Regions from separate parts of the Mesorhizobium sp. 2RAF21 genome, predicted to be linked through region 1. Evidence: predicted binding sites of a transcription regulator. Region 1 holds the regulator's gene; the other holds the start of a gene.
What was found. Region 1 encodes LexA, which represses DNA repair genes until DNA is damaged. Its sites were predicted from a motif close to TGTTCNNNNTGTGTTCNG; they were not measured.

Region 1 (14,809 bases):
GACGCACCGTCGTTCCAGGGCGCGCCGGAATTCCTGACCGAGGCGCGCAAGGCTTGTAACCTGCCGGCGCTGCGCAAGGATTTCCTGTTCGATCCCTATCAGGTCTACGAAGCGCGTGCCTGGGGCGCCGACGCCATCCTCATCATCATGGCAAGCGTCGACGACGGGCTGGCCGCCGAGCTCGAGGAAACCGCTTTCTCGCTCGGAATGGACGCGCTGATCGAAGTTCACGACGAGGAAGAAACGACGCGGGCGCTGAAACTGCGCTCGCGCCTCATCGGCATCAACAACCGCAATCTGCGCACCTTCGAGACCAGCCTCGAAACCTCGGAGCGCCTCGCCGGCATGGTGCCGGACGGGCGCCTGCTGGTCAGCGAAAGCGGCATCTTCACCCATGAAGACTGCCGCCGCATGGAAAAGAGCGGCATCGGCACCTTCCTGGTCGGCGAAAGCCTGATGCGACAGGCCGACGTGACCGGCGCCACGCGCACGCTTCTCGGGCTCGACGCCAGGGCCGAGGCCCTCTGACCGTGGCCGGCAGCGCCCTCACCCATCTTGGCGCTCAGGGCGAGGCGCATATGGTCGATGTCGGCGACAAGGCCGAGACGGTTCGCACTGCGGTGGCCGAAGGTTTTGTTGCCATGCAGGCCGACACGCTCGCCATGATCCTTGCGGGCAATGCCAAGAAAGGCGATGTGCTGGGCACCGCCCGCATCGCCGGCATCATGGCCGCCAAGAAGGCGCATGAACTGATCCCGCTCTGCCATCCGCTGCTTTTGACCAAGGTTTCGGTCGATATCGAGCCGGACCACGCCCTTCCCGGCCTGAAGGTAACGGCGCTGGCGCGCGTCACCGGCAAGACCGGTGTCGAGATGGAGGCGCTGACGGCCGCCTCGGTCGCCTGCCTCACCATCTACGATATGGCGAAGGCGGTGGACCGCGCCATGACCATTTCCGGTATCCGGCTGGTCGAGAAGACCGGCGGCAAATCCGGCGACTACAAGGCGGGTGCCTGATGTCGCTGGTGCCGGTCGACGACGCGCTGGCGCGCCTTCTCGGCGACGCCATGCCGCTGCCCGCCGAAACCATCCCGCTTGCCGAGGCTTATGACCGGGTTCTGGCCGAGCCGCTGGTGGCGCTGCGCACGCAACCGCCTTTCGACGCCTCCGCCATGGACGGCTATGCCGCCCGCGGCGCGGACGTGGCGGCTGCGGCGGGTCGCCTCACGGTGATCGGCCAGGCGCCGGCGGGCCGCGGATTCACCGGAACGGTGGGACCCGGCGAGACCGTGCGCATCTTCACCGGAGCGCCGCTGCCGGCCGGCGCCGACACCGTCGTCATTCAGGAAAACGTGCGCAATCTCGGCGACGGCAAGGTCGAACTTCTGGAGCCGACCGCCGAAGGGCGCAATGTGCGCCGCAAGGGCCTGGATTTCGAGAGCGGCAACGTGCTGCTCGACAAAGGCCGGCTGCTTGACGCCGCCGCTTTGTCGCTTGCCGCCTCCGCCAATCACCCCACGGTGGCTGTCGTTCGCCGGCCGCTGGTCGCCATCATCGCCACCGGCGACGAATTGCTGCCGCCGGGCAGCGTGCTTGGTTCCGGCCAGATCATCTCGTCCAACGCCTATGGCGTCGCCGCCGCGGCGCAGGCGGTGGGCGCCAGGGCGCTCGACCTCGGCATCGCCGCCGACCGCAAGGACGCGATCGCCGCTTTGGTCAGGCATGCCGTCGACGCCGGTGCCGACATCATCGTCACGCTGGGCGGCGCCTCGGTGGGCGACCACGATTTGGTCCACGACGTGCTGACCGGCGAAGGCATGACGCTCGACTTCTGGAAGCTCGCCATGCGCCCCGGCAAGCCCCTGCTGTTCGGCCGCATGGGCGCCATTCGCTGCATCGGCCTGCCCGGCAATCCGGTCGCCAGCCTGGTCTGCTCGCAACTGTTCCTGAAACCGCTGCTCGCCCGCCTCGGCGGGCGCCTCTTCAGGCAAGACATGCGCGAGGTGAAACTGGCAAGTAATATGCCGGCTAATGATCGGCGCCAGGATTATGTTCGCGCGGTCGTGGAGGAGCGCGCTGGCGCCCTCATCGCCACCCCGTTGGGCATCCAGGACTCCTCGATGCTGCGCACGCTGGCCGATGCCAACGGGCTGATCGTGCGCCCGCCCTTCGCCGCCGCCGCTATCGCCGGCGAGCCCTGCCAGGTGCTGATGCTGCGCTGACGAGCGGAGCAAAAAACTGGCGGCAGCGAAGAACTGTTTTCAAGCCGCCGCACGTCCGCCTCGGACGTACAAAAAGCTCTTTAATCCCTTGAATTTACGCGTTGTTTTTACCGAACACCGATCCCGATTCTCGAACCGTCGCGCGCGGCATCGTTAGGTGAATCAGGTCGCCGCCACGCGCTTCGGCAGCACGAGATCGCCGACGGTGTAGGTGTGAAATTCGCTTTTGGACACCGCGTCCAGCTTGCGGAACTTCTCCACGAAGACTGGATCGGAGAAGAACGTGTCGACATCGCCGGCGCCCTGGATCGCTTCGACATTCACGACCGTTTGTCCGTCCGTGCTCTTGGCCAGCGTGCTCCAGAGGAAACCTTCCTTGCGTTCGGCGACATAGTGCACGACGTCCTGGATGATGGCGAAAGCCTCCTCCTGCTTTCCGGGGTGGGCGTGGATGACGTTGACGATGAAGGTCGTTGGCTGGGGAGTGGCCGCGAAGGCGGCGTTCGATTGGGTGGTCATGCGTATCTCCATTTGAGGATCGCGGCGGACTGTGCGCGACGGCATCTGGATATCGGGACGGAAATATCGGATAAATGGTCCGGTATTCTCATCACATCGGATATTTTTTCCGGAATTGGCTCTCCATGGATACGCTTGGAACGCTTGGCATTTTCATTCAGGTGGCCGAGGCGGGAAGTTTCGCGAGCGCTGCGCAACGGCTCGGCCTGTCAGGTTCCGCTGTCGGCAAGGCCATCCTGCGGCTCGAGGACGAGATGGGCGCGCGCCTTTTTCACCGCTCGACGCGCAGTATGGCGCTGACCGAGGAAGGCAGTTTTTTCCTCGACAGCTGCCGGCGCATCCAGGCGGAATTCGAACAAGCTCAGGCCCAGCTGTCGCGGTCGCAGGCGACCCCGCGCGGGCAGCTTCGCGTGAGCCTTCCCCTGGCCGGCATGCTTTTGATGCCGACGCTGTCGGCTTTCATGGCAACATATCCGCAGATCAACCTCGATCTCGATTTCACCGACCGGCTTGTCGATGTCATCGAGGAGGGTTTCGACGCCGTCGTTCGAACGGGCGACGTCAAGGACACGCGCCTGATGAGCCGCAAGCTCGGGACATTCAGGCACATGATTGTCGCGGCACCCGAATATCTCGCCGAAAACGGCAGGCCGAGTGTGCCGGAGGACCTCCTCCTGCATCGGTGCCTGCATCATCGCTTCGCGAATTCGGGACGGCTCGAACCGTGGCCGCTGGCGCGCGATGGACGCGAGCTGAAGCTCGACCTTCCCGTCACCACGGTCGCCAGCACGTTGGAACCATTGATCTATCTCGCCGAACGATCTTTCGGCATCACATGCCTTCCGCCGTTTGCCGTATCCTCAGGCCTGGCCGAGAGAAAGCTGGTGCCGCTACTGGAAGACTACCTTAGCGAGGCCGGGACGTTTCGGATCCTTTGGCCGACCAACCGATACCTCTCGCCCAAGGTTCGGGTTTTTGTCGACTACATGGCTGCGAATCTTTTTGCCGAGTAATCACCAGGCTGGAAGGCGCGGGACGCGTAGCAGCAACGTCTTTGTCGGCCGGCTTGGCACAATCCGGCCGGGCCGTGCCTTTGTTGCAGGCCCGGGCTCTTCACACCGCGCGCCTGTTCTGCTCAACCATGCAGTGGCGCCTCGATTCTGCCATTTGCAAAGCCACTCGCCCCGGCGCGACGAAAAAGTCGAGATCGAGTTCCGGCGGCATCAGGCTGAACAAAGCGTCAACAGATTCATTAAACTTTAAATGGTTGCGGAACACAAATGGAACAGATAGTGTTTGTTCCGGGTTTGTTTTACTGATTCCGGTTCCAGTCCCCTGGGGGTGACAATGCTGACACGCAAGCAACACGAGCTTCTGCTCTTCATCCACGAACGACTGAAAGAAAGCGGCATCCCACCCTCTTTCGACGAGATGAAGGAGGCGCTCGATCTTGCATCGAAGTCCGGCATCCACCGCCTGATCACCGCTCTGGAAGAGCGCGGCTTCATCCGCCGGCTGCCGAACCGGGCCCGGGCGCTCGAAGTTTTGCGTCTGCCCGATTCCATCGCGCCCGGCCTCAACGCGGCCAGGAGGTTTTCGCCGGCCGTCATCCAAGGCAGCCTCGGCCGCCCGGCGGCCAAGGAGCCGCAGCGCCCGCAGTCGGCCAGCAATGACGACGATGCCGGCTCCGCCGTTTCCATTCCCGTCATGGGCCGCATCGCCGCCGGTGTGCCGATCGACGCCATCCAGCACCGCACGCATTCCATCTCGGTGCCGCCTGACATGATTTCGGGCGGTGACCACTATGCCCTTGAGGTCAAAGGCGATTCGATGATCGAGGCCGGCATTTTCGACGGCGACACGGTCATCATCCGCAATGCCAACACCGCCAATCCCGGCGAGATCGTCGTGGCACTGGTCGACGAGGAGGAAGCGACGCTGAAGCGCTTCCGCCGCAAGGGCGCGTCGATTGCGCTGGAGGCCGCCAATCCGGCCTATGAAACCCGCATTTTCGGGCCGGACCGGGTCAAGGTGCAAGGCAAGCTGGTCGGCCTGATCCGCCGCTATTAATGAGGCCGGAACCGGTCGGCTCGACGCGCTCGGAGCCGGCTCCAAGCGCTCGTAGCAGGTCTCTTTCCTCCGCTGAAATGTCGCGGAGCCGGTTTAGTGGACGCGGTCTTGCCGAATTGATAGCCGGCTAATTTTCTGGCGTTTGAGGCGCGTGATCTCGTTGTTCTGTCGTGACATCAGGACCGTTCGGCGTGGCATCGCGTTTGTTCGCACGCGCATCGCGCCTGTTTGTGTCGGCATCGAATCTGTTTGCCGAGGCATCGAATTTGCCTGCCTTGGCATTGGACTTCACGCGCTCCTGCTGCCGGGGCGGCAGGCCCCTCGCCTCGCGTGAAAACCGGCGCTGCGCGTGCCAGGGCCGGGAGCTGTCTTCGAGGGCGAAGCGCGCCGTTGCGGCAGCAGCGGCATTTTGCGGGTCGAAATAGACCGCCGCGCTGCCGGCGCGGGCCAGATCCTGTCGGGTGATGACGACGACGGCGGCGTCCTCGCAAAGATCGCGCGCCGTGGCGTCGTCGATGACGATCACGGCGGCGACCGCACAGGCGGGCTTCGCGGCGCGCGCATTGGGCGCCGTCGCCACGACCGGGCCATCGGGATGGCGGGCAAAGCAGAGATCCTGCGCACACAGAAACGGCGTGCCGGGCGGCAGGTCCTGCGCGTCCGCCAAGGCGACGCCGGCCGATGCCGCCGTCTCGGGAAGGACGACAGTCTCGGCATCGAGCGCGCGGCGCCAATTGTCGAGCGTGAACGCATTGGGGCGCGGCCGGCTGACCGCCAGTTCGCCGCCGCCGATGGGCATGGCGACGAGGCGCGCATCCTCGGCCACCAGCACGTCGGGCGTCTCGACATCGTCCATCGCCACGATGCCGGCGAAGGCCAGCGGCACGGCGAGCAGCCGCAGCCATGTCGTGGCCATGGCGCCGATCGCCAGTGCGGCCGTGACCAGCAAAACCGATTGCGTCGAGACGAGCCCGACGGCATCGACCGGCGAGCGTGCTGAGATCCATTCGGCGATCGCCATCATCGCCGACAACCCCTTGCCCATGGCGTAGAGGAACGGTCCGTCGGCCCCGAACGGCATGGCGAGCGCGCTGAAAACGGCGGCCGGCATGACGACAAGCGAGACGATCGGCATCACGGCAAGGTTGGCGAGCAGGCTGAGCGGCGAAATGCGCTGGAAGTGCCAGGCCGCGAACAAGGCCGTCGCAAGACCGGCGACGATGGACGTCACGGCGAGACCGATCAGCCCCACCAGCGACTTGTGTACGAGAAATCCCGCCAGCGACCGCGCCGGCGGCGGGCCGGTCGGCGCGATGCCCCGGCGTTCGGACCAGGCAGCATAGGCACCGATCAGCGCGGCGGTGGCGGCAAACGACATCTGGAAGGAGGGCCCGACCACCTCGTGCGGCGCGATCAGGATGACGACGACCGCCGATATCGCCAGATTGCGCATCGACAGCGCGGCACGATCCAAGAGAACGGCGACCAGCATCACCGCCAGCATGATGAAGCTGCGTTCGGCGGCCACCACCATGCCGGAGATGGCGAGATAGGCTGCGATCGAGACCAGCGCGGCAAGGGCGGCATATTTCTTCACCGGATGCCGCGCCGAAAAATCCGGAAACAGCGCGAAGGTCCCGCGCAGCAGCGCCATCACGGTGCCGGCCACCAGCGCCATGTGCAGGCCGGAAATGGAGATGATGTGGTAGATGCCGGTGCGCCGCATCGCCTCGTTGACGGATTCTGGAATGCCGGCGCGCACGCCGACGATCAGTGCGGCGGCGATTTCGCCTTCCGCACCGCCGATGGTGGCGCGAATGCGGGCAGCGATTGTCTCCCGCGCGGTTTCGACCGCCGCCGACAGGCGCGCCATGACGGGCATCGCATCGTTCGCGGGCGTTACCAGCTTCGGCTTGCCCATGAAGAAGCCGGTAGCGCCGATGCCGTCGAAGAAGCTTTCGAAGGAAAAGTCGTAGCCGTCAGGCCGCACCGGGCCGGCTGGCGGCATCAGCCGCGCATAACCGTTGACCATCGAGCCGGCCTTGATCCCCTCGGGCACCGCCAGCGCCGACAGGCGCACCCGCTCGGGCTGGTAGCGCAGCTTGGGCCGCTCGGTGCCAAGAACATCCAGCGTCAGCCTCGTGCGGCCGCTCGCCATCGGCTCGACCGCCACGACGCGCCCGGTGATGCCGGTCGAGACCTCGGCACCCAGCGTGTCGCCCGGCATACGCCAGGTCTCTACCTTGCCGGCCAGGATACCGAGCACGAAGAACAGCATGGCCATTGCCGCCAGATGAGACTTCGCCCCGGCAAGCAAGGCAATGGCCGCCAGCGCAAGGCAGGAGGCGACCGGCTGAAGGAAGGCCGGTTCTTCGGTGAGTGAAAAATAGACGGCGGCACCTGCCGCCAGAAACACCGGCGCGAACAGAAAGGCGGCCCCCCGGTCGAGCTCCAGACTGACAACCGAACCGAGTGCGCCGCGCCAGTCCTGGCGCAACAACAGCCGCATGCGCCGTGTCCAGGCGGCGATGCGATCAGGCAAGACCGGAGGTGGCTGAAGTCTGGCGATCTCCGGCGGCAATACGGGGATGACGCGGCTCTCCGCCACCGGCCCGCCGGCCTCGTTTGCGCCATCGGGCTGCCGGGTCGCAGGCGGGAAAAGCGGCTGGGTCGAAGCAAACAGAAGCTGCTCGCTGATGCCGCGATCGGCATCCGCCCCGCCCTGCCCGCTCCGGCCCCGTCCAGCCATCGGGTCTGCCCCTTGCGCCCCCGACCTCCTATGCTACATGAACGCCCAAACAACGAAAGTCCGCGCCTTTGGCGCCCCTTCCTTGAGAGTTCCATGTCCGATCAGGTCATCACCCGCTTCGCCCCATCCCCCACCGGTTACCTGCATATCGGCGGCGCCCGCACGGCGCTGTTCAACTGGCTGTATGCCAAGCACACCAACGGCAGGATGCTGCTGCGCATCGAGGACACCGACCGCGAGCGCTCGACCGACGCTGCCACCGCCGCGATCCTCGACGGCATGGCCTGGCTCGGTCTCAGCTGGGATGGCGATGCGATTTCGCAATTCGAGCGCGCCGCGCGGCACCGCGAGGTTGCCGAGGAGCTGGTGCGCATGGGCAAGGCCTATTACGCCTATGAGACGCCGGCCGAACTCGAAGCCATGCGCGAGCATGCGCGGGCGAACGGGCTGCCGCCCCGCTATAACGGCCACTGGCGCGACCGCGATCCGTCCGAGGCGCCCGAGGGCGTGCGCGGCGCGGTCCGCATCAAGGCACCGCTGGAAGGCGAGACGCTGGTGCGCGACCGCGTGCAGGGCGAAATCCGCTTCCCCAACAAGGACCTCGACGATTTCATCATCCTGCGCTCGGACGGGGTGCCGACCTATATGCATGCGGTGGTCGTCGACGACCACGACATGGGCGTCACCCACATCATCCGTGGCGACGACCACCTGACCAACGCCGCGCGCCAGACCACCATTTACGATGCGATGGGCTGGGACGTGCCGGTGTGGGCGCATGTGCCGATGATTCTCGGCGCCGATGGCGCCAAGCTTTCCAAGCGGCATGGCGCGCAGGGCATCGATGCATACCGCACCATGGGCTATCTGCCGGCCGCGGTTCGCAATTATCTGGCGCGGCTCAGCTGGAGCCATGGCGACGACGAAGTGATGACGCTCGACCAGATGATCGGCTGGTTCGACATCGACGACATCAACAAGAGCCCAGCCCGTTTCGATTTCGCCAAGCTGGAGGCGCTGAACGGCGTGCATATGCGCGGCATGGACGACGCCGCGCTGACCGAGGCACTCTTCGACACGCTGCCTTATCTACCGAATGGCGAGGCGCTGGCCGCCCAGCTGGACGATGCGAAGAAGGCGCAGGTGCTGCAGGCGATGCCGGGCCTCAAGGAGCGCGCCAAGACCCTGGTCGAACTCGCCGACAGCCTCTATTTCATCGCCGCCAGCCGCCCGCTGCAGCTGGACGAGAAGGCCGCCGGCCTGCTCGACGCCGACGCCAAGGCCGTACTGAAGGCGGTGCTGTCGCACTTCCAGGCGCTGGACGAATGGAGCGCGGCCACCACGGAGGCAGCCGTGCGCGCCTGCGCCGAGGCGACGAACCTCAAGCTCGGCAAGGTGGCCCAACCCTTGCGCGCCGCGCTCACCGGGCGCAGCACCTCGCCCGGTGTTTTCGACGTGTTGGCGGTGCTCGGTCGTGACGAAAGTCTCGCTCGCATTGCCGATCAAATCGATTAGGAGATCTGGCCCAAGAACTTTGGCATTGAAAGGCGCGTTTTGCGGTGCAACATTGCCGCTGGATCAAACAGCCCTATTTCCCTCGGCGGCTGCAATCTCGCGCATTTCAGAGGCTTACAGCGTTTTGCGTGGCGGATTGATTTTGCCTGAAGGCATAGGAACAAGAAGGAGTTAGCGATGACCGGACAGACGGCGAAACTGGAACTCGGCGGCAAGACGCACGAGTTCAAGGTCCGAAGCGGCTCCGTCGGCCCGGACGTCATCGATATCGGCGCGCTTTATACCACCACCGGCGCCTTCACCTACGATCCCGGCTTCACCTCTACCGCCAGCTGCGAATCGCAGATCACCTTCATCGACGGCGACGCCGGCGTGCTCCTGCACCGCGGCTATCCGATCGACCAGCTGGCCGAACACGGCGATTTCCTCGAAGTCTGCTACCTTCTGCTCTACGGCGAACTGCCGACCAAGGCGCAGAAGGACGATTTCGACTATCGCGTCACGCGCCACACCATGGTGCACGAGCAGATGAGCCGCTTCTTCACCGGCTTCCGCCGCGACGCGCACCCGATGGCGGTGATGTGCGGCGTGGTCGGCGCGCTGTCGGCCTTCTATCACGACTCCATCGACATTTCCGACCCGCACCAGCGCATGGTCGCCTCGATCCGCCTGATCGCCAAGATGCCGACGATCGCGGCGATGGCCTACAAATACCATATCGGCCAGCCCTTCGTTTACCCGAAGAACGAGCTGAACTTCGCCGCCAACTTCCTGCATATGTGCTTCGCGGTGCCGTGCGAGGAATACAAGGTCAATCCGGTGCTGGCGCGCGCCATGGAGCGCATCTTCATCCTGCACGCCGACCACGAGCAGAATGCCTCGACCTCGACGGTGCGGCTCGCCGGCTCGTCGGGCGCCAATCCCTTCGCCTGTATCGCCGCCGGCATCGCCTGCCTGTGGGGCCCGGCGCATGGCGGCGCCAACGAGGCGGCGCTCAACATGCTTTCGGAGATCGGCACGGTCGACCGCATTCCGGAATTCATCGCCCGCGCCAAGGACAAGAACGATCCGTTCCGGCTGATGGGCTTTGGCCACCGCGTCTACAAGAACTACGATCCGCGCGCCAAGATCATGCAGAAGACCACGCATGAAGTGCTGGGCGAACTCGGCATCAAGGACGATCCGATGCTGGACGTCGCCATGGAGCTCGAGAAGATCGCGCTCACCGATGCGTATTTCATCGAGAAGAAGCTTTACCCGAACATCGACTTCTATTCCGGCATCACGCTGAAGGCGCTGGGCTTCCCCACCGCCATGTTCACCGTGCTGTTCGCGGTTGCCCGCACCGTCGGCTGGATCGCCCAGTGGAAGGAGATGATCGAGGACCCGCATCAGAAGATCGGCCGTCCGCGCCAGCTCTACACCGGCGCGCCGGAACGCGACTACGTGCCGATCGCCAAGCGCTGACACCTTTCAGTCCTTGCAGTATCCAGCCGCCCCTGATGTAGCAACGTCAGGGGCGGTTTGCTTTGCATCGCCGACCGCCGAACATTGAGCCGGGATGCTCCGGCATCGCGTGAATCGGGCGCAGATCATCACGCGTTTTTCAACAACAGTTGATTTGAAGCGGCCGGCATGTGACCGGCAGGCGGTGGTCTCGACCGAAAATCCCCTATAGAGGCGATCCGGCAGTACTGTGGTACAGCGATTTAGACTAGAATCATTCCAGAGAGACATTGAGGGAAATAATGAAGTTTACTTTCTTGCAGCCTTGGGCTCCGCAGTTGCTCAGCATCCTGCGTATTCTCACCGCAGCGACCTTCTTCTCGCATGGCGCGATGAAGCTGCTTGGCTGGCCCGCACCGTTCCCCTACCCGCTGAACAGCCTGACGACGGCAGCCGGCATGCTGGAAATCGTCGGCGGCGTGCTGTTGGCGATCGGCTTGTTCTCGCGCCCGGTGGCCTTCATCCTGTCCGGCCTGATGGCGTTCGCCTATTTCATGGCGCATGCGCCGCAGGGCTTCTTCCCGGTGCTCAACGGCGGCGAAGCGGCGATGCTGTTCTGTTTCGCCTTCCTCTATATCGCCGCCGCCGGCCCCGGCCCGTGGAGCGTCGACGCGGTGCTCGGCAAGGCCAAGTAACAGCCACAAGCATAAGAACCACGAACAACCGGCCCAAAAGGCCGGTTGTTTTGTTTCCGGCCCGTACTCCTGACGCAAGGGTGTCAGCAGCGCTCGGCTAGAGCATGTCGAGCGTCAGTGAACAAAACGCGAGGCCGGCCATGCTGAAACCGTTCCAGACCATGTCGACCATGATGCGGTCGATGCTGCTGGTCACCTTCCAGGCTCCGGCCGAAGATGTCGACCGCATCATGCGGGCCGTCACCGCTGTCGCGCCGCTGACCATGGGCAACTACGACAGCAATTCCTATCAGTCCGATGCCGGCATCGAACGTTATCGGCCGCTGCAAGGTGCTGCGGCCGGCGCCGAGACCGGGCTGCGCGAACGGCCGGGCGTCGTCGAGGTCTCCTTCGAGATCGAGGACAGCAGCATGAACGCGGACCAGATCGAACGGATCGTCGAAGCCATCTTCCAGGCGCACAGCTATCAGGAACCTGTCATCCGCATCCGCCCGATCCTGAGCAGCCGTTCGCGCGGCCTCGACGACAGCGCCAATCCGAACCGCTGGTGGAACACGACGGGCGACTGGAAGAAACGAGAGCAGGTCGGCTGATTGGCCGGCGACGACTTCAGGCGTTTCGAACTCCCGTCAGGAGCGCTTGGCGATTTCAGCCAGAACGACGTCGGCAGCGATCTCGCCGGCCGGGCGGTCCGTGGCCATGCGGCGGCGCACCTCGTCGAAACCGACCTTTTGCCAGGCGCGCAGCCCGCCGTCCGACCACAGCGCCTCGATCTGCCGGGCAAGGTTCTGCGGCCTGACATAGATGTCGTAGAATTCGGTCACCAGCGCCTTGTCGGCGATCAGGTTGGGCAACAGCGCCGACCAGGTGGTGATGAGTTTCTGCACCAGCTTGGCGACGGCGTCGAGCTTGTAGGTGGACACCATCGGAACGCCCGCCAGCGCCAGTTCCAGCGACACGGTTCCCGACGCGATCAGCGCGGCATCGGCCTCGCCGAAGGCCTGCCACTTGCGCTCAGGTTCCAGCAGGATTTCAGGCTTGTGCGGCCAGTTGGATACCGTGGAGCGCACGAAATCGGCCACATGCGGCACGGTGGGCAGCAGGAGCCGCATCTGGTGGCCGCGCGCGGCGAGTGCTGAAACGGTCTCGCCGAACGGCTCCAGCAGCCTGCGCACTTCGCCCCTGCGCGAACCCGGCAGAAGAAGCAATGTCTTCACCCGGTCGTCAGCGAGATCGCGCGGCGCGGCCTGCATGGCGGCTGCCTTGAGCACATTGGCGTCGTGGCTCAACCGATGGCCGACATAGGTGCCCGCAGGCCCCTTGAGACGCTCCAACTCCTTCACCTCGAACGGCAGGATGCAGAGGATGTGGTCGACATAGGGTCGCATCGCCAGCGCCCTGCCCGGCCGCCAGGCCCAGACCGACGGGCACACATAATGGACGATCGGGATCGACGGATGCGCCGCGCGCACCTTCCTGGCGACACGCAGCGAAAAATCCGGGCTGTCGATGGTGATCAGGCAATCCGGCTTTTCGGCGCCGACCAATGCCGCCGTCTGGCTGATGCGGCGCATCAGGCGCGGCAGGCCGGCCAGCACCGCGCTGACACCCATCAGCGCGATTTCGCTGGCATCGAAGGGCGGGACGAGGCCTTGTGCCTTGAGGTGACGACCGCCGAGGCCGACGAGCGTGATGTCGCGCCCGCTCTTGCGCCGCAGCGCTTCGATCAGGTCGGCGCCGAGCAGGTCGCCGGACTCCTCGCCGGCCACGATCGCGATCTTGAATGGTCGCTCAGCGGCCATCGGTGCCTCCCCGGGGCGGCAGGCCGTAAACGAACAGGCCGAGCGCGTCGGCCCTGGCGATGACGGCGGCGCTGTCCAGGATCAGCGAGCGGCCCGCCTCGACGGCGATGCCGGCCAGGCCGGCCGCATGAGCGCCTTCCACCGTCTGCAGGCCGATGGACGGCAGGTCGACACGAAGCTCCTGTTCCGGCTTGGCGCATTTGACCAGCACGCCGCCGGTCTTGCCGGCAAGCCGGCCATGGCCGCGCAAGGCTTTCACCCGCTCCAGCAGGCCATCGGTGCCCTCTATGCCTTCGAGCGCGATGGCACGACCGCCGATCGCCACCGCGCCCTGGCCGATATCGAGCGCGCCGATGGCGACCGCCGCCTCGCGAGCCGCCTCGATGTCGCGCCAGTCAGCCTTGCCGGGAACGGTCCGTGTGAGGCTGCCTTCGCTGGTTGTCAGGTCGGGCACGATCTGGTGGGCGCCGAGCACGGTGAAACCGCGTGCCTCGAGGCCGCGAACGACCACCTTGAGCAAACCGTCATCGCCACGCGCCAGTGCCGAAATCACAAGCGGAACAACGGCAAGCAGGCCGAAATTGAAGCGCATGGCGCTCAGTCGCGGCCGGCGCCTGATCTCGCCCGCCAGGACGACATGGGTGACGCCATGGCGACGCAGGATGCCGACCAGCGAACCGAGCGATTCGATCGCAAGAACCTCATGTTCGAAGCGACCGAGCCCGCCGGTGGGCGACGCTTCGCCCTCGACCATCAGCACGAATGGCGCGAGACCCTGGGCAACAAGGCCGTCAGCTACATCGAGCGGCAGCCTGCCGCCGCCGGCGATGATGCCGACCTTGGCACCGGCAGCGAGACGAAGGCGCCCGGCGCCCTCAGGCGTCGTTTTCGGCGTCGTCATCGGCCCCGCCCTTCAGCGGCGGCACGGTATAGTGCCGCTTGCCGCGGCTGGTGATGAAATCGATGATCTTCATCGCCGCTGGCGAGGCGGAGAATTCGGCCTTGGCCAATTCGACATTCTCGGCAACGGTGCGCGACGGGTCGAAGATCGTGTTGTAGGCGCGGCGCAGCAGATGGATTTCCGAGCGCGGCACGCCGGAGCGCTTCAGGCCGACGATGTTGAGGCCGCGCAGCTTCGCCCGGTTGCCGACAGCGATCGCATAAGGAATGACGTCGCCGACAAAGGCCGAGCAGCCGGCGAGGAAGGCGTTGTCGCCGACGCGCACGAACTGGTGCACGGCGGAGAGGCCGCCAATATAGACATTGTCGCCGATTTCGCAGTGGCCGCCGAGCGTGGCGCCATTGGCGAAAGTGGCGTTCTTGCCGACGATGCTGTCATGGCCGATATGGGAATAGGCGAGGAAAAAGCCGTTGTCGCCGACGGTGGTCTCGCCGCGGCTGTCGTCGGTGCCCAGATGCATCGTCACGCTTTCGCGGATCGTGCAGTTGGCGCCGATCACCAGCGTGGTGCGGCCGCCCTTGTGCTTGGTGTTCTGCGGCGGCGCGCCAAGCACCGTCATCGGCCACACCTTGGTGCCGGCGCCGATGGTCGTGGCGCCCTGTACCGAGACATGGCCGACCAGTTCGACATTGTCGCCGACGACCGCGTCGGCACCGATGTGGCAGAAGGGACCGATGCGAGCGCCAGTACCAATCTGGGCGCCGGCCTCGACAACCGCCGAAGGATGAATGTTCGTCTGAATTGTCATGCGTTCCTGGAACTTACGGCCGTTCGTTAACGACCATCATTGCCTGCACCTCGGCCTCGGCGACGACGGCGCCCTCGACCTTG
Region 2 (14,809 bases), on a different contig from region 1:
GGAAGCGTAGCGCCGCAATGAACGGCCCGACCTATCATTTTCGCTGATCGTTTGGCTCAAGCGAATTGGTGTGACAACCAGCCGCCGGCTACCTAAATACGGCCTTCCACAGGAGAGGCCGATGTCGTCGCAAGCGATCGCCGAAAGGTCCCGGGCCAGCGAATTCTGGCAGGGCGTGCGGCTGAGCACGCCGGTTGTCGTGGCTTCGGCGCCGTTCGCCATGCTGTTCGGGGCGCTTGCCGTCGACAATGGTTTTTCGGTCGTCGAGGCGATTTTGATGAGCGCCACCGTCTATGGCGGCGCCAGCCAGATGGTCGGCATCGAGCTGTTCGGCCAGCATGTCGCGCCCTGGCTGATCGTGCTTTCGATCTTCGCCGTCAATTTCCGCCACGTGCTTTATTCGGCCGGCATCGGCCGGCGCATCGCCCATTGGCCGGTCGTGCAGCAGGCGCTCGGCTATTTCATCCTGACCGATCCGCAATACGCCATCTCGGAACGCAAGGCTGAAAGCGGCGAGACGGTCAGCTTCATCTGGTATCTGGGGCTCGGCCTGCCGGTCTATGTGTTCTGGGTGGTCGAGACCGCGCTTGGCGCCTATTTCGGCAAGCTGATCACCAACACCCATTCGCTCGGCATCGACTTCCTGCTGCCGATCTATTTTTTCGGTCTGGTCATGGGTTTCCGCAAGCGGCCGCTGTGGCTGCCGGTGGTGGCGGTCAGCGCGGTTGCCTCGATCATCGCCTACAAGACCGTCGGCTCGCCCTGGCATGTCTCGATCGGCGCGGTCGCCGGCGTGCTGCTCGCCGTCATCCTGCCGCCGCACCATAGCGGCGTCGGCGTCAAGCCTGGCGACGAGATGGAGGAACAGCCGTGAGTTCGACCTTCTGGATCATCATCGCGGCGGCGATTGCAACATACCTTACCCGGGTCGGCGGCCATTTGGTCATCTCGCGCTTCGAGCGTGTGCATCCGCGCGTCGAGGCCGGGCTGAATGCGGTGCCGGCCGCGGTGCTTACCACGCTGGTGGCGCCGGCGGTGCTTGGCGCCGGTCCGGCCGAATGGGCGGCGCTCATCGTGGCAGGGGCCGTCTCGCTGCGCGGCGGGCTGCTGTCGATGTTCTTGGCGGGCGCCGCGGTGCTGATCTTGGCGCGCCAGTTCGTGGCGTAAGCACCTTTCCACTGGGGGAAGGTTGGTGCCTTACAGCGGTGCCGTGGCCTTTTCCAGCCAGGCCAGCGTCTCGCCATCCACCATCGGTCCGATCTCGGCCAGGACGCGGGCGTGATAGGCATCCAGCCATTCAAGCTCGGCCTTGGTCAGGAGATCGGCGCGGATCAGCCGGCGGTCGATGGGTGCGAGCGTCAGCGTCTCGAAGTTGTGCATGGCGATGTCGCCGCCTTCGATTTCCTCCGCCGGCGTGACGATGATCAGGTTCTCGATGCGGATGCCGTAATGGCCTTCCTTGTAATAGCCCGGCTCGTTGGACAGCATCATGCCGGCCAGAAGCTTCTCCGTGCCGGTGCGGGCGATGCGCTGCGGGCCTTCATGCACGGCGAGGTAGGAGCCGACGCCATGGCCGGTGCCGTGGGCGTAATCGCAGCCATGCTGCCACAGGGCCATGCGGGCGACGGCGTCGATCTCGGAACCGCGCGTGCCGGCCGGGAAGCGCAGCATCGAAATGCCGATCATGCCCTTGAGCACCAGCGTGAAGCGTTCGCGCATCTCTTCCGACGGCTTGCCGATGGGGACGGTGCGGGTGATGTCGGTGGTGCCGTCCTGATATTGCGCACCGGAATCGAGCAGGAACAGCTCGTCCTTTCCTAGCTTGCGGTTGGTCTCGGTGGAGACGCGATAATGCATGATGGCGCCATTGGGGCCAGCGCCCGAAATCGTGGCGAAGGACACATCGCGCAGCGACATCTGGGTTTCCTCGCCGGTTTTGCGGCGTACCTCTTCCAGCCGCTTGACGACGGTGATCTCGTCGAGCGTGCCTGGCTTCTGGCGCTCCAGCCAGCACAGAAGCTTGGCCACGGCGGCGCCGTCACGGCGATGCGCGGCGCGGCTGCCGGCGATCTCGGCCTGGTTCTTGGTGGCACGCGGGATGCGGGCGGGGTCGGCGGCGGCAATGACGGTGCCGCCATTGTCCTCGACCAGCATACGCAGCCGGTCGGCGGCGAGAACCGGGTCGAGCGCGACCTTGGCGCCGCCTTTTGCGAGGGCCACGACAGCGCCCTCGAATTCGGCTGGTTCGTGCAGATCGCTGAGCTGGGTGAGATAGGCGGCCACGGTGCGCGAAAACTTGCGGCTGTCCATGAACAGCTGGTGCTTGCCGTTGGCCGCCAGGATGGCGAAGCCGAGCGCCAGCGGGGTGTGGGGCACGTCGCCGCCACGGATGTTGAAGGCCCAGGCGATGGAGGAGGGGTCGGTCAGCACGGCATGAGTAGCGCCGTCCTTCTCGATCGCTGAAGCCAGTCTCGCCAGCTTGTCCTTGGCGAGTTCGCCGGCGAAGGATTGGGGATGCAGTTCGACCGGTGCGATCGGCGCATCGGGCTGGTCGTCCCAGATGAGATCGATCGGGTTCGCGGTCACCGGAACCAGTTCAGCACCGGACCTTGCCGCGCCTGCCTTCAGCGCCTTCACTTCAGCGATGGTGTGCAGCCAGGGATCGAAGCCGAGCCGTGCGCCCTTGCCGAGGTTCTCCGAAATCCACGAAGCGGGCGGATTGTCGATCAGGCTCTCGATGACGAAGATGTCGAGATCGACCTCGGCGCGCACCTGCAGCGTGTAGCGGCCGTCGACGAAGACGAAGGCACGGTCGCCGAGCACGATGGCGACGCCGGCCGAGCCGCTAAAACCGGTCAGCCAGCGCAGCCGCGCCGAGCGCTCGGGCACATATTCGCCCTGATGCTCGTCGGCGCGCGGCACCATGAAGCCGTCGAGGCCGTTGTCGGCCAGCCATCGGCGCAGCCTGGCAACGCGCGGCTTGCCCACGGTGGGATCGCCAGCGGGGTCGAAGGTCTGGAACATGGGCTAAAACCTGCGGGCTATTGGATTGCGTGGCCGGACCGTAACCGCATGGCCGATGCCTGACAATCGGCGCGGTGTGGTCCAGAAGTCTGGAGCGGGATGCGTGGCTATGTCAGCGCTTCATGTGGATGGTCACCCAGCCTTCGCGATGGGTGGTGCGTACATGGCGGAACTGCTGGCCGGCATAAGCCGCCACCACGGCGTCGCGCTGGCGGTCCAGAATGCCGGACAGCACGATGGAGCCGCCAGGGGCCAGGTATTTCGCCATTTCCGGTGCCAGTTTCATCAGCGGCCTGGCCAGGATATTGGCGACGATCAGGTCGAAGGGGGCACGGGCGGCAAAGACCGGGTGATGGAAACCAGGCGCGGTCACCGCCTCGACCAGCGACGAAACCTGGTTCAGCCGCGCATTGGCGACGGCGACCTCGATGGCGACAGGGTCGATGTCGGTGGCCAGAACCGGGATATGGGCGAGGCGCGCGAGCGCGATGGCCAGCACGGCGCTGCCCGTGCCGAGATCAAGCGCATTGCGCGGCTTTTCGCGGATCGCCACCCGCTCCAGCATAGCGAGGCAGCCGGCGGTGGTGCCATGGTGACCGGTGCCGAAGGCAAGGCCCGCCTCGATCTCGATGGCGATGTCGCCGGCGTGGCGCATCTGGCGGTCATGCGCGCCATGGACGAGGAAGCGCCCGGCGCGCACCGGTTTCAGCCCATCCAGCGAACGTGCCACCCAGTCGACATCCGGCAACACCTCGCGCTCGACCGGCCTGGACAGGCCAAGCGAGGCTAGCTCGGTCTTCAGGCGGGCCTCGATCGGCTCGATGTCGCCATCGGCGTAGAGCGAAACTTCGTGCAGGTCCCGATCCTCGTCGAGTTCCAGCACGGCGATCGGCAAGCCGTCCTCCTCGAACACCAGTTCGAGAGCGGCGAAGACGCGGTCGGCCTCGGCCTTGGAAGCGGTCAGAAAAAGGCGCGTCTGGCCCATGGGCACCTGTCTTGCGGCTCGGCCGCGTTAAAGGATCTTGCTTAGCCGTCTTTGGCCAGCCGCTTCAATTTGGCAAGTGCGGCGTCCGGGTTTTCCTCATAGGCGATGGTGCCGAAGAAGTCGCCCTTGCGGTTGAGCATCAGCACGGAAGCGGTGTGGTCCATGGTGTAGTCGCCGCCGCTGGTCTCGACCCGCTTGAAATAGATGCCGAACGACTTCGCCATGGCGCGCACCTTGTCGGGATCGCCGGTGATGCCGACGATGCGGTCGGAGAAATTGCCGACATAGGCCTTGATGACGTCAGGCGTGTCGCGCTCCGGATCGATGGAGACGAAGTAGGCCTTGATGTTCTTGCCGTCGTCGCCCAGCGTCTTCAGCCAGCCGGAGAGTTCGAACAGCGTGGTCGGGCACACTTCCGGGCAATGGGTGAAGCCGAAGAACAACACGGTCGGCTGGCCGCGGAAGGCCGCTTCGGTGACGGGCTGGCCGGTCTGGTCGGTCAACGCGAAGGGCGCGCCGAAGGGTTGGCCGCCATAGTGGCCGCGATACCAGTCGAAGGTCAGCCAGCCGATGCCGGCGGCCATGAGCACGAGAATGCCGATGAGGATTGAGCGCATCATGGGAAGGGTCCGGGCAGAAGTTCGTTTGCGGTTTCGGTAGCCGGTCCGTTTTCAGGACTTGCACGGCGAGACCATGTTCGGCGGCGACATTATCGCCTTGCCGAAACGAGCGCAAAGTGCGTCATTGCCGCAACCTGGACTGCGGACCGCCTTGCAAGCAGCAGGTGGCGGGCCCAAGTGAAGGTGGCATCAACGTAGCCAAGGAGGCTTTCTTGCTTCACAGCACGACGCGAAAACTGATTGGCGGGGCGCTGGTCGGCTCGCTGCTCGTCGCCGCCGGCGCGACCTTTGCCCAGGAGGTCGGCAAGGTCGGTGTCGACTGGTTGGGCAACGACATCATCGTGGAAGCCATCAAGGACCCGAAGGTCGAAGGCGTGACCTGCCACGTTTCCTATTTCGATCGCGGCGTCATCGACCGGCTGCAGAAAGGCAACTGGTTCGAGGACCCGTCGGACTCGGCCATTTCCTGCCAGCAGACCGGGCCGCTCAGCATCGGCGACATCGACCTCGGCAAGGGTGGCGAAGAGGTGTTCAAGCAGGGCATCAGCCTGATCTGGAAGAAGCAGGTGGTGAACCGCATCTACGACAAGGCCAACAACACGTTGGTCTACCTGTCGCATTCGCGCCAGGTGCAGAACGGCTCGGCCAAGATGGCGATCTCGACGGTGCCGCTCTACAACCAGAACGTCGCCTGGAAGAACGGCAAGCCGCAATAGCCCGGCTTGCGAGGTCTGGCTGCCCGGCGTAAAGCCGGGTCATGGACCGCAACGACCAACTCGTGCCGAAGGATCGGGAGCCTCGCATCCACCCGACCGCGGAGCTGAAATCCTGTCGCCTCGGCCGCTATTCGGCCATAGGCGAGCGCGTCGTGCTGCGCGAGGTGACGGTCGGCGACTTCTCCTATTTCGAGCGCCATGCCGAGGCCATCTACACCAGCATCGGCAAGTTCTGCTCCATCGCAGCCAACAGCCGCATCAATGCGCTGGAACATCCGATGGAGCGGCTGACCACGCACAAGGTCAGCTACCGGCCGAACGAGTATTTCCGCTGGCTGGGCGTCGACAACGGTTTCCGCGAGCGGCGCCGGGCGAGGCCGGTGACGATAGGCCATGACGTCTGGGTCGGCCATGGCGCGGTGATCCTGCCGGGGGTGAGCATCGGCAACGGTGCGGTGATAGGCGCCAATGCCGTCGTATCGCATGATGTGCCGGCCTATATGATCGTCGCCGGCGTGCCGGCGAGGCCGCTGCGCCGGCGCTTCAGCGAGGAGATTGCCGCGCGCATCGAGACGCTGTCCTGGTGGGACTGGCCACCGGAGGTGCTGGCCAGGGCTGTTCCGGACATGCAGGCGCTCGCCATCGAGGCCTTTCTCGACCGCTGGGAACGGGAAGCCTAGGCCGGCTTCAGGTCATTTTCACCAGCACCTCGTCTCAGTTCTTAACCATGAGTGTTTGCGCGGAGATATCGCGCAAGCTCAATTTGGTGTTCGCGGTAACCATTCTTGGTAACCAAATTATTTAACGTAAAACATTAAAGTTAAAAATTGGAAAACATTGTGTATTCCTAAATTACACTTCGCTCATACTTGTGTAGTTTGTGATCATGTGTACTATCAATCCTCAGAGGTACTGATGAAGAGGCGCAAGTAAACACTGTTGTAACAAGGAGAGAAGTCATGAAGAAATTCGCGATTGTACTCACTGCCGCAGTTGTTTCGTTTTCAACCGTCAGCGCTTATGCCGGCGGCTTCGGTTCCCACGGCAACAGCAACAACTCGGGCGGTGGGCTCATCAACATTTCCCCCGGCATCGCCCTGGGAGACATCGGCATCCTGAACGGCTCGCCGATCCTCAGCGGCAACAACACGCAGGTCGGTGGTATCCTGAACGGCGTGGGCGTCGGCATCCTGGGTGTCGGCACCGGTCTCAGCAAGGTCACCAACACCATTCTCGGCGGTGGCAACACTTATAAGCTCGGCAAGCACTGAGCATCAGGGGCGGTTTGCCTGAACAAGGCAATCCGGGGGGCGGGAGGGTTTTGCAGCCCTTCCGCTTTTGCCTTTTCAGGATTTGAGGATCATCCGATCATCTGAGCGCGCGATGCTGGTTTGCCCGGCGCGCATATTGGCGGTCAGATCTTGGCGCGCAGCGCGATAAAAGTATCGACGGTGTTCTCACGCACGTCGATCACCGTCTTGAAGGTGCGGGTCACATCCACCCGCAGCACCACGGCGGCGCGGGCGCTCGCGTCATAGGTAGCTTCCGCGTAGAAGATGCGCTTGCGCTCCACATTCTCCCACAAAAGATTGCGCTTGAACTCGCAGGCAACACCAGAGGCGAGCTTCAGGTCCTCGCGCAGCTTATAGCCGACCTCGAATTCGCCGCGGTTGACCCAGGAAGCGAGCGGGTCGTCGCTGTCGGCGGTTTCGTAACGGCCGTACCATGTGCCGCGCAGGTCGAAACCCTTTGGCAAAGGCTTGGCGAAGGTGAGCTGCCAGGCCGGTCGGATGCGCGAATAGGTGTCGTCGGCGCCATGCAGCAGCTCAGCGCCCAGCGCGAGGCCCGCAGTGGCGCCGCCAGCCCCGACATAAGTGATCTCGCCACGCAGGCCGTATTGGTTGAGCGAAACGCCAACCGGCGGACTGCCGAGCCGCTCGACGGCGATGCGCAGCGCCGTCGCCTGGACGCCCAGGGTGAACTGACCGAGCGTACGCACCAGTTTGATCGCGACCTGCGCGTTGCGCTTGTCGGGGTCGAGCTTGCTGGGCAGGAAGATGTCGTTCTCGAAATGCGTGAGGCCGGCTTTTTCGAAGCTGGTCGTGGCGTCGACGATGAGCGCGGTGGCGTTGCCGAGGTCCAGGCCGACCTGCACCTGGCCACTCACCACCTGCTTCAGCGTGCGGGTGCCGATCACGACGGGGCCGAAGTCGATATGGTCGCCCTTGGTGGTGGCGTTGTAGGCGAGGGTGCCGCGCAGTTCGAGGCCGCCGGCGAGGCGACGGAAAGCCTGCACCTGTACGCCGCCGGCGCGGTCGTCCTCGATGGTGACCTCGTCATGGCGCGTCGCTTGGCCTTCGGCGTTCAGCGAAACATAGGCGTCCTCGTCGCCCCATTTGCGGAAGAAAGTGCCGCGCAGCAGGGAATACCAGTCGGCGACTGGCTTATCGCTCCGCATCGCATTGGTGGTGTAGTGACGCTCGATGCTGGTGGTGATGGTTGGCTGCAGCGCCTCGCCAGCGCGGGCTGGGGTGCCGGCCAAGCCGAATGCGACGCTGGCGGTCAAGATCAGCGATCCGCCCAGCGCCCTTGCCGTCATTTGTGCCCAGGTCCCGCCAGTGTTTCGGGCATGATGGCATCTCCAGATACCAGACCCCTTCCGCCTGCTAGTGCGAAGCGGAAGGGGCCCGAGGTACCGCTCAAGGCGGAAGAGCAGACATCATTGCCTGCAAGTTCAAATTTTGCATAGAATCCATAAAAATATATTACCGTGTTATTATATACAGAACTTAAGATGTATTCGTTCTGATCTCGGAGAGTTCAAGAACGCGCGGCCGCGTGCTGAAAACTGTACGCTGTACTGCTTTTCGAGATGAAGTAGAAGTGTGCGCTGCACAATGGACTTGGTGTTGCCGCGATCCGCCGGTAGAAGGGGCGCATCGGCATATCATGGGCCTCGACGAAACATTGACCGACTGGCTGGAGATCCTGAAACAGGAAACCGCGACCGGCGAGCGCATGAGTCGCGAGGTGCCGGAGATGCTCACGCATCCCGAGATCAGCGAGCAGCAGGTCAGGACTCTGTTTTCGGCGCTCGAGAAGCAGGTCGATTTCGCTGAGAAGCTCAGGCTAGCCCTGGAAAAGTTCGACCACGACTTTCCCGTCATCACCGCCGCGGAGCGGCTCGAAGAACGCTATGCCGATCTCGCTGCTACCGTGGCGGAGAAGCTGAAGGCGATGCGGCGCTAGCCTTGTTTTTCGTGCAGCTGTCGTTCGAAGCGTTTGTCGGGCACGAACCACATGGCGGCGACACATACGTAAAGCGCGAGGCCGAGCCACTGGTTGACGAAGGCGAGCGCGACCGCCGCCAGATAGATGACCACCGAGAGCTTGCCCTTCAGGTCATTGCCCAGCCCGCGCGCGAAGGCGGTCTGTGGTCCGTGCAGCCGGCGAAGGGCGGTGACCAGCAGCCAGTAGGCTATGCCGCACAGCACCAGGTCGATGCCGTAGACGGCGACCGGGACCGGCGCGAAATGGTTCTCGCCCATGAAGGCGGTGGTTGCCGGCATCAGCGACAGCCAGAACAAAAGATGCAGGTTCGCCCATAAAACGCGGCCGTCCACCCGTTCCACCGTGTGGAACATGTTGTGCAGGTTGTTCCAGTAGATGCCGACATTGACGAAGGACAGCACGTAGGACAGGAAGATCGGCCACTGCGGCACCAGCGCCGAGAAGGTTTCGCCTTCGGGCACTTTCAGTTCCAGCACCATGATGGTGATGATGATGGCGACGACGCCGTCGGTGAATGCTTCGACGCGGCCTTTGCCCATGCTCTCTCCCGCTGCAGCCTATGGTAGAATCAGCTGCAAGCCATCATAGAGCGGCCAGGCTAGGCTAGGAAAGGTTCAGACGCCGCGACCATTGTCGGCGACGGTGGCCGCCTTGCCGCGCGAACTGCCGCCCACTACCACCAGCCGCTTGATCTTGCCCTGCTTGAAGGCGGCGAGGAAGCGCTTGTAGTCCTTGAAGGCAACGCAGCCATGCGACTGCGCGCGGCCGCCGCGCAGCAGATAGGAATGCGCGAGCAGGCCGGTGCGGCCATGCTTGGTCTTGCCGTCGGTGGGGGTGAGGCGGATCGCCTCGACGCCGTGGAACAAGGATTCCCGCATCGACAGATTGTAGGTGTCGGGCGGCGTCGGGCCGCGCATCTTCTGGTTCACGTAGCGGACATTGTCGGCCATTTCGCCAATGCCGGAATGCGCCTCCAGCCTGGAGCCATCGGGCATGGTGACGGTGGCGGAGGCGATGTCGTAGACGGCGGTACCGTTGCCGGCACGGGCGCTGGAGCCGGGCGAAGAGAACAGGTTGCGGAACGCTTGGCCAAGACCGCCGCTTTCCGCCGGATTGTCCGGTCGCGCATAGGCGAGCACCGGCTGCGACGGTTGGGTGATGCGCTTCGGCTTCGGGGCCGGTGGGGTCACGGGCTGAGGTGTCGCCTCGGCACGGCGCGGCTTTTCTTCCGCCTTCGGGCGCTCTTCGGCGCGAGGGCGATAGACCGGCAGCGGTCCGCTGTCCGGCACGGCGGCGAAAGCGGGCGCGTCGGTCTGGCCGGGATCGGCCAGCGCGATCTCCTGATCACCACTGTCGTCCTGCTGGTCGGGCAGCACCAGGCTCGCCACCAGAACATCGCGCACGGCGGCGTCGGGCGTCGGCGATGGCTCGGCGAAACCGAGCTCGACATTGGACGGGCCAGAGAGCGCGAGCGCAACGCGCGCGGCGCGTTCCGGCTCGGCGAGCTGCGGGCCGAAACGATCGGCGTCGGGCGTTGCGGAAATCGATGCGGTTGCGGCGAAGCGTTCACCGAGCGGGGCGTTCGCCACCAAAGCGGCAGCGGCTGCCGTCTTGGCCTTTTCCGCCATCGCCAGCTTCTCTGCCTCGGCCTGCCGTCGGAATTTCGCCCATTCGCGCGCGACAAGCGCTTGTTTGAGCTTGGACGCCGCTTCGCCACCGCGCGGATCGACCATGGCGGTGCTGGCACGCACGGGCATGAAATGCGCATTGGCGCGGATCGAAGTGGCGGCCGAATAGGCGCCCGCGACGGTTGCCAGCGACCATAGCGCAAGGGCAACACCCGCGCCGGGGATGGCCACCCAGGCGACTAATTTGCCCGAGCGGGCGAGGATTTTTTTCAGACCGTTTGCGGAACCGCCGCCCCGGACTACTTCACGCGCGAACGCCATGCCAACCGAACTTCTTTCAATCGGCGCTACACGTGGAAACCGCGCTACCCATTCGCCCGCCGGGAGGCCGGCGAAGCGGCGCGTTCCATTGCCGATCGTCTCAAAGGATGGACAAAGATGGTTAACCAATCCCTGTGATGCCCCTCTTTGGATTGGAGCCCGCCGCGACAAACCCTCCTAAAAAGGCAAGAAAGCGGCAAAAACGCCACATGGCAAGGATTTTTGTCCGATTCACCCAAAGAAAATGACGTTAGGGAAGGGCGTGGAAGCGGCCCGCGCAGGAGATGAAAAGCCAAGTGCATGGCGTTTCAAGCTTCGAATGCGGCGCGTTTCCGGGAGGCCGGGCGCAGACATCACCGACCCTCGGCGATGGCTTGGATCGTCGAGGCTTGGCGAAGTTCACCAAGCCTCTTCAGGCGCTTGCGGCAAGCGCTTCTGTCTGTTTGAGCTTGTTGGCCGGGTTAAAAATTGAACGCGTTCGGCGGTTTCTCACACCGCCGTCACGAACCCGTCCAGCACCTTCTTCTGGCCGGCGCGGTCGAAATCGATGGTCAGCTTGTTGCCGTCGATCGCGGAAATATTGCCGTTGCCGAACTTCTGGTGGAAGACGCGGTCGCCGACCTTGAAGGCCGATGGCTGGTCGGCGACGGACTTCGCCACCAATTCACCCTCGATGGTGCGGCCCTTCACCGAAGTGCGGCCGGCGCCGTAGCCGGAATCGACCTCGCCATAGCCGATGCGCTCGACCTGGTGGCCGCTGCGCGTGCCCCAATTGCGGCTGGTCGCCTCGGTGCGGTTTTGTTGCGCGCGTGCCCAACCGGGCGTGGCATAGCTGTTGGAGAAGGCGCCGCCCTGGCCCCTTTCTTGTCCGGCTGCGCCGCCTTTCTGGTCGCCACGGCCGGCAAAACCGCCGGACGGCGAGCCGAGGCTGTCGAAGCGCGAGGCGCCGTAAGGGTTCTGGCGTCCGGCTGAAAAACCGCCGCGCCCGGAAGCGAAGGCACCGCCGCCATAAGGATTGCCGTAGCCGCCATAGTTCGAGCCACCGCCCTCCTGCACCTCGACATGGGCTTCCGGCAATTCGTCGAGGAAGCGCGACGGGATGGTCGATTGCCACAGCCCGTGAATGCGGCGGTTGGAGACGAACCACAGATGCAGGTTCTTCTTGGCGCGGGTGAGGCCGACATAGGCCAGCCGCCGTTCCTCTTCCAGGCCCGAGCGGCCGCCTTCGTCCAGCGCGCGCTGGTGGGGAAACAGGCCTTCCTCCCAGCCGGGCAGGAACACGGTCTCGAACTCCAGCCCCTTGGCCGAATGCAGGGTCATGATCGAGACGGCGTCGAGACCCTCATTCTGCTCGGCGTCCATCACCAGCGCGACATGTTCGAGGAAGGCGCGCAGCGATTCATACTCCTCCATGGAGCGGATCAGCTCCTTGAGGTTTTCGAGACGACCCGGCGCGTCGGCCGAACGGTCGTTCTTCCACATGTCGGTGTAGCCGCTCTCCTCGAGAATTGTCTCGGCGAGTTCGGTGTGCGGCGTGGTGTCGAGCAGGCTTTGCCAACGGGCGAAGTTGGCGGCGACCTCGCGCAAGGCGGCGCGCGGCTTCGGCTTCAGTTCGTCGCTTTCGGCGAGCTTGCCGGCGGCCTCCAGCATCGGAACGCGCAGCGCGCGCGCCGTGTCGTGGATCTGGCGGATGGTGGCGTCGCCGAGGCCGCGCTTCGGCACGTTGACGATGCGCTCGAAGGCAAGGTCGTCGGCGCCCTGGGCGACGACGCGGAAGAAGGCCATGGCGTCGCGGATTTCCTGGCGCTCGTAGAAGCGCGGGCCGCCGATGACACGGTAGTTGAGGCCGATCTCGATGAAGCGATCCTCGAAGGAGCGCATCTGGAAGGAGGCGCGCACCAGGATGGCCATGTCGTTCAGCTTGTGGCGGTCTCGCTGATAGGCCTCGATGGTCTCGCCGACGGCGCGTGCTTCTTCGTCGGAATCCCAGGCGGCGTGCACATTGACCTTGGGGTCTTCCGGGTCGGGCCGGTCGGTGAACAGCGTCTTGCCGAGGCGGCCTTCATTGTGGGCGATGAGATGGGCGGCGGCACCCAGGATATGGGCGGTGGAGCGGTAGTTGCGCTCCAGGCGGATGACGGTGGCACCCGGAAAATCCTTCTCGAAGCGCAGGATGTTGTCCACCTCGGCGCCGCGCCAGCCATAGATCGACTGGTCGTCGTCGCCGACGCAGCAGATGTTGACGAGGTTTCTTTCCCTCTCCCCGTTCACGGGGAGAGGGTGGTCCGCAGGACCGGGTGAGGGGCGGGAGCTCGCCTCGGAGACGTTTGCGCCGCCCCTCATCTGCCTGCCGGCATCTTCTCCCCGTGAACGGGGAGAAGAGGGCTGTTTCGGTCGCTGCGCGAGCAGCCTGAGCCACATGTACTGAGCGGTGTTGGTGTCCTGGTATTCGTCGACGAGGATGTATTTGAACTTGCGGTGGTACTCGGCCAGCACGTCGTGATGCTGGCGGAAGATGCGGATCGGGTGCAGCAACAGGTCGCCGAAGTCGCAGGCGTTCAGCGTGGTCAGCCGGTCCTGATAGGCACGGTAGAGCTCGCGGCCACGGCCATTGGCAAAGGCGCGCGCATCGCCTTCCGGAATCTCGTCGGGGCCGAGACCCTTGTTCTTCCAGCCGTCGATCATCTGCGCGAAGGTGCGCGGCGCCCAGCGCTTGTCGTCCAGCCCCTCGGCCTGGATCAGCTGCTTGATCAGACGGATGACGTCGTCGGTGTCGAGGATGGTGAAGTCCGAGCGCAGGCCGGCAAGTTCGGCATGGCGGCGGAGCAGCTTGACGCCGATGGAGTGGAAGGTGCCCAGCCACGGCATGCCCTCGACCGCCTCGCCGACGAGGATGCCGACGCGCTGCTTCATCTCGCGCGCGGCCTTGTTGGTGAAGGTGACGGCTAGGATCTGCGAAGGGAAGGCGAGGCCCTGGCTGAGGATATGGGCGATGCGGGTGGTGAGCACGCGTGTCTTGCCGGTGCCGGCGCCGGCCAGCACCAGCACGGGACCTTCGGTGGTTTCCACCGCCTGGCGCTGCTCGGGGTTCAGCCCCTTCAGATAGTCGGGCGGGTTGTTGTGGCCCTGGCGGGCGGCCATGGCGCGGGCGGCGATGCCGGAGGGGCCTGACTGTGGTGCGGGTGCACGCGCGCTGTCGAAACGCGGAGCATCGTCCTCGTCGAAGAAGGGCATGTCGTGGGGGTCGCCGGCCATTTCGCCTCCGAATGTAGTGATTCGGGCGAGAAAGGCCAGCAATGTTCACACACTGTTCCCTAATTTGGCGGGTTTGCGGGCCATTGACGCCACCAGCAGGATGCGGCTAGCGTCGATTACGGCTCGACGCAGCCGGCAGTCCGCGCCCCGAAATGGGTATGGCGAATGCGTCGCGACACTTCAGTCTGGTCCTTGTCCCTTGGGGCGAAGGCGCCGGCAATGCGGACCCCGGTGAAGCCTGAGCGCCCTGACGAGAAGGATCGCATTATGCGCACATTCCTGGATGCCAAGGCGATGGCGAAAGCCATGCGCGAGACGCTTGCCGTCAAGAAAATCGACATTTCCCATTCCGAGGCGCTGGAGATCGTTGCCTGCCAGTTCGGCCTCGACAATTGGAACATCCTGTCCGCCCGGATCGAAGACAGAGCCGGGCAGGCGGGGGCACCGGCCGCCGATGCAGGCGATATCACCTTCGAACAGGCGGTTCCGATCGTGCGTATCTTCGACGTCGCCAAGGCGCACGAGTTCTATCTCGGCTTCCTCGGTTTCACGGTGGATTGGGAGCATCGCTACGGCGATAATTTCCCGCTCTACACGCAGGTATCCCGGGCAGGCCTCAGGCTGCATCTGTCCGAACATTCGGGCGACGCCAGCCCGGGCGGCAACATGGTCGTCTATATGAGCGGCGTCGAGGCCTTCCAGCGCGAACTGGCGGCGAAGGACTACCGCTACATGAAGCCCGGGCTGGAAAAGGTCGACGACCGGCTGGAGGTCGAGGTCATCGACCCGTTCGGCAATCGCATCCGTTTCATGCAGATCGTGACGGCCGGCTGACCGGCAGTACCGCTGCGGTTCAGAGCTGTGGCCGGAAGGCATGGCCTTCCGGCTTCTTGCGCCCTTTTTCTTCTAGAGGCCGAGCTGACTCTTGAGGCCCGGCACGGAATCCAGCACCTGGCTGGTCAATTGCGG

Region 2: a site for LexA is predicted at 13,883-13,900, ahead of AB4136_RS07455 (ATP-dependent helicase). Genes of this name have one in related genera too.

What each region holds. Positions count from the first base shown of each region.
Region 1 is NZ_JBFRGM010000021.1:19,506-34,314, forward strand. It holds gene trpC (indole-3-glycerol phosphate synthase TrpC) at 1-528, shown strand, start outside; gene moaC (cyclic pyranopterin monophosphate synthase MoaC) at 531-1,016, shown strand; gene AB4136_RS26890 (molybdopterin molybdotransferase MoeA) at 1,016-2,221, shown strand; gene AB4136_RS26895 (antibiotic biosynthesis monooxygenase) at 2,384-2,740, opposite strand; gene AB4136_RS26900 (LysR family transcriptional regulator) at 2,866-3,753, shown strand; gene lexA (transcriptional repressor LexA) at 4,088-4,810, shown strand; gene AB4136_RS26910 (ComEC/Rec2 family competence protein) at 4,938-7,559, opposite strand; gene gltX (glutamate--tRNA ligase) at 7,653-9,074, shown strand; gene gltA (citrate synthase) at 9,252-10,541, shown strand; gene AB4136_RS26925 (DoxX family protein) at 10,823-11,215, shown strand; gene AB4136_RS26930 (hypothetical protein) at 11,356-11,808, shown strand; gene lpxB (lipid-A-disaccharide synthase) at 11,845-13,017, opposite strand; gene AB4136_RS26940 (UDP-2,3-diacylglucosamine diphosphatase LpxI domain-containing protein) at 13,007-13,918, opposite strand; gene lpxA (acyl-ACP--UDP-N-acetylglucosamine O-acyltransferase) at 13,893-14,726, opposite strand; gene fabZ (3-hydroxyacyl-ACP dehydratase FabZ) at 14,740-14,809, opposite strand, start outside.
Region 2 is NZ_JBFRGM010000004.1:3,171-17,979, forward strand. It holds gene AB4136_RS07390 (DUF2461 domain-containing protein) at 1-21, shown strand, start outside; gene AB4136_RS07395 (AzlC family ABC transporter permease) at 122-874, shown strand; gene AB4136_RS07400 (AzlD family protein) at 871-1,167, shown strand; gene AB4136_RS07405 (aminopeptidase P family protein) at 1,198-3,024, opposite strand; gene AB4136_RS07410 (50S ribosomal protein L11 methyltransferase) at 3,137-4,009, opposite strand; gene AB4136_RS07415 (SCO family protein) at 4,051-4,629, opposite strand; gene AB4136_RS07420 (CreA family protein) at 4,842-5,345, shown strand; gene AB4136_RS07425 (DapH/DapD/GlmU-related protein) at 5,387-6,025, shown strand; gene AB4136_RS07430 (hypothetical protein) at 6,305-6,616, shown strand; gene AB4136_RS07435 (hypothetical protein) at 6,760-7,911, opposite strand; gene AB4136_RS07440 (hypothetical protein) at 8,313-8,594, shown strand; gene AB4136_RS07445 (TMEM175 family protein) at 8,591-9,175, opposite strand; gene AB4136_RS07450 (DUF2778 domain-containing protein) at 9,251-10,585, opposite strand; gene AB4136_RS07455 (ATP-dependent helicase) at 11,075-13,840, opposite strand; gene AB4136_RS07460 (glyoxalase superfamily protein) at 14,108-14,674, shown strand; gene AB4136_RS07465 (hypothetical protein) at 14,747-14,809, opposite strand, start outside.